Regions from separate parts of the Paenibacillus sp. WG02 genome, predicted to be linked through region 1. Evidence: riboswitches for the same ligand, from Rfam matches in the RefSeq annotation. Region 1 holds a riboswitch; each other region holds the start of a gene.

Region 1 (4,587 bases):
AGCTCAGGCAGACCTAGTCCAACACTCGCCTCTCATGTCAGAGATGATTTAGATGGCCGGATTGGCGGGATCGTGGATGGTGGTGCAACTGGGGTTGGTGTCGAGTCAACTGTGATCGAGATTGTAGCAGGTGAGTTATATATTTTGCGTCCTGGCGGTGTTACGGCGGAGCAGCTGCAATCGGAACTGCCTGCTATTCGGATTCATGAGCCAGAGCGGGGAGAGGTGCAGGATGCCGAAACACCACGTGCTCCTGGGATGAAATATACACATTACGCACCAAAAGGATTTATGCATATCGTTCAAGGCGAAGATGCAGAAGCTGTTGCTGAATGGATCCAACACGATATTGATGCCGCCAAAACACGAGGTGAGTCAACGGGTATTCTTACATTTGAGGAAAGAGCTTCTCGTTACCATGCAGATTTGGTTATTGCCTGCGGATCGTTAACGCAACCGGAAACAATTGCTCAGGATCTTTACGCTGCGTTAAGGCAGTTTGATCAAGAAGGTATTCAATATATTGCTGCAGAGGGTTGTCCAGAAACGGGGATTGGCCTTGCGATTATGAATCGTCTTCGTAAAGCAGCCGGTCATCGGCTTGTACGTGTTTAGCTAGCATGATTCCCTGTTTGTCCGCATATCTTGAGAGAGAAACGTGGACAAGGGGGATAGCGCATGCTCGCATCTGGGGTGGAATTTGGGCAGCTGGTAACAATTATTATTATGGCGATTGCTTTGGGCCTAGATGCTTTTTCCTTAGGGATTGGCATAGGGATGAAGGGTATTCGTTTGATTGATATTATGAAAATTAGCTTCGTGATTGGTATATTTCACGTTCTCATGCCTTTGATGGGGATGTTTATGGGGCAATATGTTTCATTGCTGCTCGGGAATGTCGCTACAGCGGCTGGGGGATGTTTGCTCATTCTTTTGGGATCGCATATGGTGTATAGTTCGATTCGAGGAGAAGAAGCGACTTCTTTTGATCATCGGTCAGCTTGGGGCCTGACGATCTTCTCACTTAGTGTTAGTATTGATTCATTCTCTGTGGGTGTATCCCTTGGCATGTTTGCTACGGATATTGTGTTGACCGTGCTGATATTTGGTCTGTTTGGGGGTTTGTTATCCATTGCCGGTTTGTTGGTTGGCAGGCGGGTAAGCGGCTGGGTAGGTGAGTATGGCGAGGCGTTTGGCGGGCTTATTTTACTCACTTTTGGGATCAAGTTTTTACTATGATACAATAGGGGTGTAAAAGTTTTCGTCTTAGCTTATGCTTATGATTAGGAGGGAATCATGTTGCGAATTCTATTTGTTTGTACAGGAAATACGTGCCGCAGTCCATTAGCAGAAGGTTTGCTGCGTATCAAGGTGCACCAAGAAGGGCTTGCGGCGGAGGTTCGTTCAGCAGGCGTTTCCGCGGTGACGGGCGGTCCAATCTCCAGAAATAGTGCATCGCTTCTACAGGAAGCGGGTTTCAAGGAGCCCATAAGTTCTTTGGCGATCCAAGAGTCTGAAGTGAATTGGGCTGATCTTATTTTGACGATGACGATGGGACATAAGCGTACGGTTATCCAGCGGTTTCCGGGTGCGATTGAGAAGACTTTTACACTCAAAGAGTACGTAGAGGATGACGCTCATATTTTACAGGCGATTGAGGAAAGGGAGCAGCTCGTTACGGAGCTTCAGCTCAAACAGGCTCTTTCGCAAGCAGTATCTGTAGAAGAAAGAAGCCGCATTTATAAACTTGAACATGCGATTCCTGACTTTGACATTTCGGACCCGTTCGGAGGCTCAATAGAGATTTACCGACAAACGGCTGAGGAGATCAGCGGGAGTTTAGATAAATTGATTCCGAAAATACGTGCACGAAACGAAGGCTCCAAATAACTCAGGTACGAGATTTACGAATTGCGGATACATCTTTACACATGGGGTAGAATGCGATAAAATAGAGGTACTAATCAAGACTCAATGTAACTGGCGACGAGTGGGAGTAACCACAGTGGAGCATTGAGCTATACGGCCGGTCGCCTGGGCAAAAGAGCAACGCGCGTTTTCTAGCGTGTCCGCTCTTTTTTTCGTTTTCTGGTGAGCTTTGGGATATAATAGGATGGTCGAATTCGAACAAGCAAAGGAGCGTTCTATTCATGAAAATTGCCTTAGGTGCAGATCATGCAGGCTATCGTTTGAAAGATGTTATCATTCCTTTTATTGAGTCATTAGGTCACCAAGTCGTCGATTATGGCTGCAGCTGCGCAGATTCGGTTGATTATCCCGACTATGCGCTTCAAGTTTGTGAGCAAGTGGTATCCGGCGATGCGGACAAAGGTATTCTGATTTGCGGAACGGGTATCGGAATGTCGATTGCCGCGAATAAGGTTCCGGGCATCCGCTGTGCACTCGTACATGATCTGTTTTCAGCGAAAGCGACGCGTGAGCACAATGATACGAACGTACTTGCCTTAGGGGAACGTGTTATTGGACCGGGTGTAGCAGAGGAAATCGTGAAAATTTGGCTCGAAACTGAGTTTTCTCAAGGTGTTCGACACCAAAATCGTATTAACAAAGTGCAAAGTATCGAAGATCGTTTCACACTGCACCCATAGAATTTTTCCTAACGGAAAATTCCAGAAACGAGGGATCACGATGACAGATTCCATTCTATCTAATGTTGCCGAGGCTATGGAAACGAATCTTCGGGAATTGGTCAAAGTCGGCAATCTCAGATCAGGTCACATTCTGATTATCGGAACGAGCACGAGTGAAATTCTCGGGCATAGGATCGGTACATCGGGGACGCTGGATGCGGCCAAGCCGATTTTTGAAACGGCGCAAGGAATAAGCCGCGAGTTCGGACTGCACTTAGCCTTTCAATGCTGCGAGCATTTGAACCGTGCGATCGTTATTGAGGAAGAGCTGCTAGCGAGCATGCCTCAGCTTGAGCCTGTCTCTGTCATTCCGGTGCCAGAGCCGGAGGCTCGATGGCCTCCTATGCGTATCGCCATTTCACGAAGCCGGTCGTTGTCGAGAAGATTCAGGCACATGCCGGAATCGATATTGGCAGCACGCTCATCGGGATGCATTTGCGCCCAGTTGCTGTGCCAGCAAGGCCGCCAGTACGTAACATTGGCCATGCCTATGTAACGATGGCTTTTACCCGGCCTAAGCTGATTGGCGGTACAAGAGCTGTATATCTGCCTGATGAAGCGGAACAACTCTATCAAACAGCCGCACCTGATGCGGATTGCTAGCTATTACCTCAATGAATAAGACTTAACAGATAAGACTACCCTGTAGGAGGAATTTTAATATGACAAACTTTTTGAGTAAACAAGATCCTAAAATTGTAGCAGCTATGAACCTTGAGCTTGCCCGTCAACGCGACAAAATTGAGCTTATCGCATCTGAAAACATCGTTAGCCAAGCTGTTCTTGAAGCTATGGGTACTGTGTTAACGAACAAATATGCAGAAGGTTACCCAGGCAAAAGATACTATGGCGGCTGCGAGCACGTAGACATCGTAGAAGATATCGCTCGCGATCGTGCAAAAGAGCTTTTCGGTGCTGAGCACGCGAACGTTCAACCGCATTCCGGCGCACAAGCCAACATGGCTGTTTACCTGGCAGCTCTAAACCCTGGTGATACGGTACTGGGTATGAACCTGGCACATGGTGGTCACTTAACGCACGGCAGCCCCGTGAATGCGTCCGGTATTCTCTACAACTTCGTAGCTTACGGTGTAAGCGAGAAAGATTTCCGTATTGATTACGACGATGTTCGTAAAGCTGCATTCAAACACAAGCCTCGCATGCTCGTAGCTGGCGCAAGTGCTTACCCGCGCACAATTGATTTCGAAGCTTTGGCTTCCATTGCTAATGATGTAGGAGCGCTGTTCTTCGTGGATATGGCTCATATCGCAGGTCTTGTTGCTGCTGGTTTGCACCCGAACCCAGTGCCGCACGCACATTTCGTAACGACAACAACACACAAAACGCTTCGCGGTCCTCGCGGCGGTATGATTCTTACGCGCAAATCTTGGGCGGCAGCAATCGACAAAGCGGTTTTCCCTGGTACCCAAGGTGGTCCTTTGATGCACACGATCGCAGCAAAAGCGGTTTCCTTCGGTGAAGCTCTGCAACCAGATTTCAAAACATACGGACAAAACGTGATCAACAATGCACAAGCATTGGCGACTGCTTTAACAGCTGAAGGTATTAACTTAGTTTCCGGCGGTACAGATAACCACTTGATGCTGATCGATTTGCGCAACTTGAACATTTCGGGTAAAGACGCTGAACACGTTCTAGACGAAATTGGTATCACAGCAAACAAAAACGCGATTCCTTTTGACCCAACAAGTCCGTTCATTACTAGCGGTATCCGTCTAGGTACACCGGCTGTAACATCCCGTGGTATGAATGAAGAAGCGATGAAAACAATCGCGAAAGTGATTGGGCTTACCTTGAAAAACCCGAAAGACGAAGCTGTTCTAGAGAAAGCACGCGGTTTAGTGAAAGACCTGACAGCGCAGTATCCGCTTTACCCTGGTTTAACTTATTAATTTCTTGTTCAAAAAAAAGTTCA
Region 2 (4,587 bases), 2.2 Mb from region 1:
CACAAGGAATGTATGCCACAGCTAAAGGCTCCAAACATATGCATATGGATGGCAGTTACCATATCCCATTCCGTTCTCTCTACTCCGTCAACGTGACGAATATGCTGATGGCGGGACGCAACATCAGCGCATCCCACGTGGCCTTCGGCACGACGCGCGTCATGGCGACATGTGCCGTCATAGGCGAAGCCGCGGGCACAGGAGCCGCGCTCTGCGCGGCAAAGGGCATCTCCCCCCGCGAGACTGCACAGCAGCCACTTGATCGAGCTGCAGCAGACGCTGCTTCGACAGGATGCAGCCGTCCTCGGTCTGAAGAACGCGGACACGGCAGACCTCGTGCTCCGCGCGGAGATAACAGCGTCCAGCACCTTGACGCGACTTGCGCTTGAGCAATCTGCGTCGGTGCTGCCGCTCACCGCTCATGTGGCGCTTCTCGTGCCGGCAGATCCGTCCATTGACGGCATCGAGCTGCTGCTGAATGCTTCGGAAGCTACAGAGCTGACAGTCGAGCTCTGGAGCACTGGGAAGCCGCAGAACTACGTCCCCCATACACGGGTGACGTCCATTCAAGTAGCTGTAGCCGAGGGTTCTCAGCAGTGGGTAAGGGCTTCCCTCTCTTGGCATCCTGAAACTGCTCAGAATGCTTTTATTATTCTCAGAAGCAACCCGGTGCTTTCGGTCCATCTATCAGCCAGACCACAAACGGGTGTGCTTTCCTTCAAGCATGATGCTGCATCAAAAGATGCCGTAGATTTCGGTGATATGCATCATCATCAGCCGGTCATTGATTGGAGTGCGAAAACATTCATTCGGAAGCCAATTTGCTTCCGTCTGCTCTCGCCAACATCCGCATTCGCAGCCGATAAAGCCGCCGATGGGTATAAACGTCCTTATGGAGGACCTCATCTATGGTCGTCTGCTTGCATGGATGCCTCCCAGCCAGAATGGCTTGAAGCCAGTTGGCCGGAGGCTGTGCGAATTCGCAGTGTACATCTCACTTTCAATGACGACGTGAACGAAGATTTAATTAATCTGCATCATCATCGGACGGAATTCGAGATCATTCCTGAACTGGTCAAAGACTATAAACTTCAAGCCTTCATCGGCGGTGACTGGACCACAGTGGCTGAAGGGCTCGATAATCATATGCGCAAACATGTACATCTTTTGTCTGAAGTTGTAACGACTGATCGACTTCGTGTGGTCGTTGAAGCGATGAACGGGACGGAACGGGCAGAGATTGTTGAAATCCGTTGTTATGGTTGATTTAAGGTAATCCAAAGCACCCATAAATCATTTTAAGAGTTGCATATTCCATAACCTGCCATTATGATTAGATCAATTAAAAGTTGATGTGTGACTGGCGAAGCATGGATACCCATGAGGAAGCACATTGATGTTAAAGCCGTACGCCTGGGCAGAGGTAAGGGGGATTCATCCCCCTTGCCTCTTTGTGTTTTTACAAACATATGAAGGGTTGTGGGTAAAATGAATTCAGAAAAATTAATTTTGGATGGTACACGCGTCGCGAAAAGCATTAAAGAAACGTTAGTCGAAAGAATCAACCAACTGTCTGCAAGAGGAATCCTTCCCTGTTTGGCTACGATACTTGTGGGCGATGACCCTTCTTCCGAAACCTATGTGCGTATGAAAAGCAGCGCTTGCAAGCGGCTAGGCATCGATTCCAGACGGATCCACCTAAATAAAGCAACTACAACAGAGGAGCTTATTGCTGTTATTCAACAATTAAACGAGGACCCTCAGATCCATGGTATTTTACTGCAGCATCCGGTTCCACCTCATATTGATGAAAGGGCCGCGTTTGAAGCCATTCAGATCGACAAAGATGTGGATGGCGTTACCATGCAGGGCTTTGCTCAAAATGCTTTTGGAACGGCCAACTTTCCTTCTTGTACCCCAGACCGCCATTCTAGCCATTCTCGATTATTATCAGCTTCCTATTGAAGGCAAGCATGCGGTAATCGTTGGTCGGAGTCCTATACTAGGTAAACCGATATCGCTTATGCTGCTGAATAGAAACGCAACCGTGACCATTTGCCATTCTAAAACAAATAATCTTCCTCAAATCATCGGATTAGCCGATGTTGTCGTTGCAGCAGTCGGTAAACCTTCATTTATTCAAGGAGCATGGATTAAGGAAGGCGCAATCGTTTTGGATGCTGGATACAATGCTGGGAATATTGGCGATGTTGATTATAAGGCTTGTCATATAAAGGCTAGCGCAATTACTCCTGTGCCCGCTGGAATAGGCCCGGTGACCATCGCGATGCTGCTCAAACACACCGTCTTTGCTGCCGAAAAAAGCAAAATGTTGACCTAAGGCTCCGACATTCTTTTTTCTAAAATAGGTCTTAATAACCCTTGCTTAACCTGACATGGTGTGTTATATTAAAAGTGCGTCAAATCAAGGTTTCCACTTCAAAAAGTTGACATAGGAGTGATACAAATGCCAAACAATTCCGTGCAAATCCCGCAAGGCGAAGAATTGATTCGTGTGGAAATGACGGTTAAGGAAGCGCTTGCATTGACAGGCACTAAATTTAACCAAAACCACAAATTAGAAACAGATGCAATCAAGAAAGTTAAACAATCCTTAGAAGATAAATTATTGACACCTAACCATTAATCCATACGCACTCACCGCACATAGCCCTGACGAACGATTTCTAATCGCTCGCGGGGCTTTTTTCTACTTTCAGAAAGAATTGTTCGGGTATCTCATTTTCATCGCATCAAATTCGGCCGATTGCTTATAATAATCTCGCAGCGCAAAAATCCTACATTTTAAGGAGTGAACAATCATGTCTGAATCTCATAAAAAAACAGGACAATCCAAAAAAAATACAACGGCACGTGCACAAGATCAGAAAACCAATAAAAAAGGTTAATTCAGCCGAATGCTTATAATAATCTCGCACCGCCCAAAATCCTACATCTTAAGGAGTGAACAATCAAATGTCAGAAAGTCATAAGCAGCAAGGGCATTCCAGACAAAATACAACGACACGAACAAATGATCAAAAAAGCAATAAGAACGGTAATAAGAAATAACGATTTTCCACATGAGGAGGCAGATATATGCTCGATCAGCTAGAAAGCAATTATGACTGTGCGAATGCGGGCTCTGACCTGCATAGTTTAAAACAAGAACTTGAACAATTCCAAGGACAAGCAGCCTCTTCCGACAAAGAACAAGAAGAGCATCGGAATCGACTTGAGAATCAAATTCGTTTTATAGAAAATAAGTGTTCCATTCCAAGCGAACATAACCCGCAATGAAGAAAGTCCACGCCTTTGATATCGGGGCGTGGACTTTTTACATTAGTTGACTCTTCTTCTTGTCAAAATACACGGAACCCCTTTACCAACGGCTCCTGGCTCTGACATCATGGCCAAATACCGAAGTCCTCTAGTGCACGGTGTCTTACAAACCGCACATGTGGACGACTCCACAAGCCTCATCGTGTATTGAACTCTGGATGAAAGTTCTTTCTTCTTGGATGCCTTGCCTTTCCCTTTAGGTGGTGCCATATCCACGCCTCCCAACAGTTTCCTTCCTTCAGTATATGAAGTCTGGGCGGAACGGTTCTTGGGAAGCATGCTCAAGTTCGTGATACTTGTCTATAGCAAATTTATTAAAATTCCATCGCTGTCAATAGGATCGGAACCAATTCCTCATAGAGTGCTGCGAAGGATTCCACAGGCAGGGGGTTTACCCCAAATCCTACTTCTACAGTAAACCCAGGCCTACGAAATCGTTGGATGAACCAATCTTTGTAGCCCGCGTCACTGTCCGATAGTTTAACAGCCTGATAGCCACTGGCTAGGGCTAACCGCTCAGCAAATACTTCAGATTCCGGTGGTTCATAGTCGCGATAATTCCAATAAATCTCCCTACCTTGGGTATGCAGCGCCACGACAAGCTCAAAGTCATGGCATTCAGTAAATTGCGCTAAGACTGCTGCCTCCGGTTCCGTTAACGGTGCCTCTCCACCGTAATCGCGCTCTCCAGGTCCAGTCTTCTCTCTACGTAATGCCTCATCTTCCCAGTGTGCAGGGAACTGGTCATTGAGATCAACACCACGAATATTGGCCTTCCAATTCCTGAAATCAAGAGAGCTCTCATTCCAATTCAACAACTGCTCTTGGCAGGGATGTTCCTCGGTAACACCAGACAGAACAAGTTCCACTCCATCGGGATTCACCATCGGTACAACCCAAAGTGAATACTCCGATAGAAGCCGCCTAATGTTGCTGCCATGCCATGCAGTCCCTCTTGCATAGGAGCAAGCAAGGTCTTCCACGAATTGCATTAATAACGGTGTCGTTATCCATTCATTCGCATGCATTGCTGCGTTGAAATGAATCTCTTTCGCACCTTGACCAATTCGCAGAGCTGGTATGCTTTTCCCCATCACACTTGCGCCTATCTCTTCTACATGAAGAAAAGGATATATCTTGCAGAGCCGGTTCAGTTCTTCACAAAGTGTCCAATACCCATATCCTAACACACGACCACCTCACAGCCCATTTACTTAGTTCGTATGGCTATGATTATGCCCGCGG
Region 3 (4,587 bases), 3.4 Mb from region 1:
CTGTGCTTAAAGAAGGTTGGCAACCTGTTTTCGCAGCTTTACCTGGCACTTTATATTATCATATAGGGTTTTCAACCACGTTTATTTTGTATCCGTTTCTCAAAAACAAGCGGAAGGCGTCAGCAGGAATCGTTATCTCGTATACACTGGCGATGCTCATGTATTTGTTCATTACTCTGATCTGTTTCGTCTATTTCAGTCCAGATGAAATTATGGCGTATAACGAACCGACAATCAATTTATTGAAAGCAATTGAGTTTAAGTTTATATCACGGATCGAAGTGCTATTTATCGCGGTTTATTTACTTATCTTTTCAATATCATGGATACCCACGATGTACATGACCGTTTTTTGTACAACTTGGCTAATCGGAAAAAAGGACCACCGTAATCATTTGCGGCTGCTTTGGTTATTCATCGCTGTGGGCACGTATTTCTTCATGCCTACTTATTTTCAAAGCGAACGGATGGATACTTTGCTTGGTCAAATCGGTTTTGTTGTCGAGTACATATTGCCTGGTTGTTTACTCCTGTATGTATGGATACATGATCGTTTGGGGTGGAGGAAGCACTTATGAACAAGCGGTTGCTGTACGTTTTGATTATTATCATGATTATTATTATCATTCCGGGGTGTAGTGATCGGTTGGATATGGAAGATTCGACTAACAACCTTGCTATTGGCTTGGATCTCGATAATGAAAACAACCTGCTTGTATATTTGAATAGCCCTGCATTCGGCAGAGATATCAAGAAAAAAACACTAGAAGTCGAAGTGAAATCGCTAACGATTCGTCAATCGAGAGAGCAACAAGATGAATTTTCACCAGGTGTTATTACAGGAAGAAAGGTTCAAGTCATGCTTATCGGGAAACGCATCTTCGAACATGAAAACTGGTTCCGGATACTTGACGTCTTTTTTCGTGATATGAAAAATCCATTAACACCCAGAATCATCGCTGTCGATGGATCTATTTCCGATATTGTATACCTACATCCGAAAGATCAGCCGATGTTACCTTTATTGTTGCGGGGGATGGTCGATACGAAGAGTGATAGATCGGAAACGGCAAAAACAACGCTGCAGAAGCTGCATTGGCAAATGTATGAGAAGGGGATAACGCCCTATATTTCCGAAATTCAGTTGGACAAGGCCAAACGGATCAGGCTGACTGGCGTTTCACTTCTGGATCATAAGGGGAAATATAAGACCTCGCTGAACATAGAGGAAACCTGTTTACTTCAAATATTGAATAAAAACGCAAAGAAACCTGTTAGCTTTACACTTCCGATTCCTGGTGAAAAGAAGAGCGGTCCATTCCAAACAGACCATTTAAGTATATCGGTTCAAGGAATGAAAACGAAAATAAAAACCTCGTACAAGCAGGATAAGTTTCGATTCGATATCAACATTAAAATGCCAGCCGGTCTTACTGAACTTTTATTCCCTTTTGATGTACGAAAGAATGGAAAAGAGTTAGAGAAAATGATTTCTGAACATATGCAAAAGCAATTCGAGAAACTCATCAAAAACATACAGAAGCATCAAATCGATCCTATTGGGCTTGGACTCTACGCACGGGCCAACGAATATAGTCAATACAAGAAAGTGGAGGATCATTGGGGAGAAGCGCTGTCTAAGGCGGACATTCATGTTTCCGTTAAGGTGACCATTGGAAGCATGGGACCCGTGAAGTGACTGGTTTTGGAGCGGGTAATCACCTTTTTGACATAAAGTTGATAAGGATTGGCAGCAAAAATTTGCGTTTTTCTACACATGCCTTTACACTTAGAACAAAAACGGAGTGGTGAAATGAGTAAAGGTAGAGTATGGAACAAGGGGAAGCGCAATGGGGGTGGCGGACCAGCACCTGGAACGAGTTATAAGGAAAAGCTCGCGGCCACCATGCAAGCGGAGGGGAAGACTGTCGAGGTTATCGATCTTAAGAATCCGATAAATCAGGTTCAACGCATGAATCGTGAGAATTGGGTCGAGAGACCCGTTCGCGTTAACCGTGAACAGCCTAAAAAATAATGCAGGTAAGCCTATCCAGACACTTTATGAGTGCTGGGTAGGCTTATTTATTTGTTTGTTTCGGGTCAAGCGGGAGTGGAGCTTACCCATTGCTCGGGAGGGTGAGATACTGACTTGGCTCGAGTGTGAGTGTGGATTTGTCTTCTGGTTTATGGTTTTCCGATTTACTGTTGATGTGGGGAAAAAAGAGTGAATTGTTGTACAGCGTACAACAATTCCTATCAATTCGCCTGGGCATAGGTGAAGATGTTGTATTTTGTGCAACAATTTAGCCCAATTTCTTGCTAAAATGCTACTATTGGCTGGAATTGTTGTATTTTATGCAACAATCGTGAGGAAATCGTGGATTTGCTAGCGTAATGTTGTATAAAATACAACAACATTACATGGATGAGCGTGTAAGTAGACAAATATTTGAACAAACTCACTCATTCTCTCACACCCACCGAAACAGCCAAATACTCAAACACCCAAACACCCAAACACCCAAACACCCAAACACCCAAACACCCAAACACCCAAACACCCAAACACCCAAACACCCAAACACCCAAACACCCAATCTCTCTCTCGCCAAAAGCAAGTGTAAGCCGTTTATCCGTATTGAGAAGGCTAATCAGTCCAAATTCACATTAGACATTTGTCCCGCTTTATAATAAGGGTAATCCATCTTTTGTTGAACTTGCTGAACGAAATGCGAATCAGTTAGGGATTCAATGACGAATAGTCCTAAGTCAATAGAGGCCGAAACGCCGCCACCAGTGAAGAGATTCCCGTCTCTGACGATTCGTTTTTTCATGACTTCGGAACAGTAAGGTGTCAGTAAATCGTAGGCGGAAGGATTCGTAGTGGCCTTTTTTCCATACAGGAATCCGGCTGCACCCAGTAACAACGCACCTGTACAAACAGAAACCTTGTAAGTCACATTACCAGCAGTTTGGAGCCAAGCGATGAAGACAGCGTCGAATCTAAGGCTTCTCGTTGAAAATCCGCCAGGTACAAACAGGAGATCATAACCCGATAGATCAGGATAAACATGTGTTACTTTAACGGTTAAGCCACGGTCGTCGGTAATTTCGTCCTTATTGGAGCAGAAATCCCAAGAGACGTTCTCTTTAGCTCCCAAAATGCCCATCCATGTAATAGCTTCATAGAAGCCGGTGAAGTCTAATGCGGTCATCCCATCGAATAGTACGAATGCCATTTTCATTAACAGCCACCTGACCTTTCAATTGTTATAAAAGCACAAAAAAGCACTTGATCAAGGATCAAATACTTTGCCCAGGCGTACGGCTGTTTGCAATGTGCTCCCTCATGGTTATCCATGTTAACGCCAGTCACACATCGGTTAATTTCTATAATCTTACAATTTCCTTCACCGAAATTCAATATCTTTTTTCAAGTGACGACTATGACTTAAACCCTTTACATCCCCATATGAATGGAAGAGGCGCTCGTTGCTCACATCATAATGGCCGACAAGCAGGGGGGGAATTGACTTATGAAATCAGTATTTAAGCTTGAATTAGAGGAAGCGAGAGTCATGATCGCAGCAGGCATACAAGCGGCAGTAGAGGCGAATGCAGCCGAAACCATATGTATCGTAGACGATGGCGGATATCTCATTGCGTTAGAAAGAATGAATGGCGCTCGCAATACGAGCCCGGAAATCGCCATAGCTAAGGCGTTTACAGCTAGCGGTCACAGGCGCTCTACACATTTGTTCAATCAACCCGGTGGTCCAGCGACTATCCATGGTGAGGCATTTGGGATTCATGCCATGATGCCTGGTAAATTTGCTATTTTCGTCGGGGGGCTACCGATTGTGGTGAACGGGAGTGTCATAGGCGGAGTCGGTGTAAGTGGAGGGAATGGTGAGGATGACATTGCGGTGGGGGTTGCGGCGTTGAAGGCGCTGCAGACATATTTGGGTAACGCCTATGAAGTCATGACAGTTCCAGATATTAAGAAATAGGCGTCCATTCAAAATAAGAAGGCCCCAGTTCCTCTAATGAAAGAGAGAATGGGGCCTATGTGTTAATTCAAAAGGCTTCTTACGTATTGAACGGTTTCGTCAATCGTATCATCTGTTAGCTGTTCTAATGAGATGTCGATCCCTGGTTTTACTCGATGCAGCTTGTCCAAAAACGATTTCGTTTGGAAAATACCCTTGCCGGATCGCACAGCTTCCAGCTTGTCGTTTTGAACGACGATATCCTTTAGATGAGCAAGGACGATACGATCACCGAAAGCCTCAAATGCCTGAGACAGAAATACTTCTTGTGACTCGACAGATGTGGGTGGCAGTAAATTCACTGGATCAAACACAACTCCCAGATTACTGGAAGGAATCTCATCCAAGAGCCGAACCATTTTATCACAGCTAGATAATGTGTGAGTGAATACGGGTTCGAGTCCGATGAAGACACCCCAACGTTCCGCTTCCTCAGCCAATTCTTCAACTGTTTGTTTGAGGGTATCCCAACCAATAGCTTCATAGCGCTCAGAATCTTGCGCGAGGTACGTCGTTAATTCAGCCGTTTCCGTCGCGA

What was found. Region 1 has a riboswitch for ZMP and ZTP ahead of rpiB (ribose 5-phosphate isomerase B). Riboswitches for the same ligand answer to the same signal wherever they lie in the genome.
Region 2: another riboswitch for ZMP and ZTP. It lies ahead of ACBP55_RS28550 (bifunctional 5,10-methylenetetrahydrofolate dehydrogenase/5,10-methenyltetrahydrofolate cyclohydrolase); the one in region 1 lies ahead of rpiB (ribose 5-phosphate isomerase B).
Region 3: another riboswitch for ZMP and ZTP. It lies ahead of ACBP55_RS15125 (DJ-1/PfpI family protein); the one in region 1 lies ahead of rpiB (ribose 5-phosphate isomerase B).

The regions. Positions count from the first base shown of each region.
Region 1 is NZ_AP036016.1:38,464-43,050, forward strand. Features, by position in the region: gene ACBP55_RS00190 (L-threonylcarbamoyladenylate synthase) at 1-615, shown strand, start outside; gene ACBP55_RS00195 (manganese efflux pump MntP) at 679-1,239, shown strand; gene ACBP55_RS00200 (low molecular weight protein arginine phosphatase) at 1,297-1,890, shown strand; ZMP/ZTP riboswitch at 1,967-2,047, shown strand; gene rpiB (ribose 5-phosphate isomerase B) at 2,151-2,609, shown strand; partial or broken gene ACBP55_RS00210 (TIGR01440 family protein) at 2,650-3,254, shown strand; gene ACBP55_RS00215 (serine hydroxymethyltransferase) at 3,314-4,564, shown strand.
Region 2 is NZ_AP036016.1:6,297,039-6,301,625, forward strand. Features, by position in the region: partial or broken gene ACBP55_RS28545 (FAD-dependent oxidoreductase) at 1-1,266, shown strand, start outside; ZMP/ZTP riboswitch at 1,347-1,426, shown strand; partial or broken gene ACBP55_RS28550 (bifunctional 5,10-methylenetetrahydrofolate dehydrogenase/5,10-methenyltetrahydrofolate cyclohydrolase) at 1,489-2,341, shown strand; gene ACBP55_RS28555 (hypothetical protein) at 2,468-2,647, shown strand; gene ACBP55_RS28560 (DUF2524 domain-containing protein) at 3,100-3,300, shown strand; gene ACBP55_RS28565 (hypothetical protein) at 3,343-3,552, opposite strand; gene ACBP55_RS28570 (M14 family metallopeptidase) at 3,657-4,532, opposite strand.
Region 3 is NZ_AP036016.1:3,422,922-3,427,508, forward strand. Features, by position in the region: gene ACBP55_RS15110 (GerAB/ArcD/ProY family transporter) at 1-578, shown strand, start outside; gene ACBP55_RS15115 (Ger(x)C family spore germination protein) at 575-1,699, shown strand; gene ACBP55_RS15120 (hypothetical protein) at 1,814-2,035, shown strand; gene ACBP55_RS15125 (DJ-1/PfpI family protein) at 2,652-3,245, opposite strand; ZMP/ZTP riboswitch at 3,308-3,386, opposite strand; gene ACBP55_RS15130 (GlcG/HbpS family heme-binding protein) at 3,537-4,010, shown strand; gene ACBP55_RS15135 (sugar phosphate isomerase/epimerase family protein) at 4,073-4,587, opposite strand, start outside.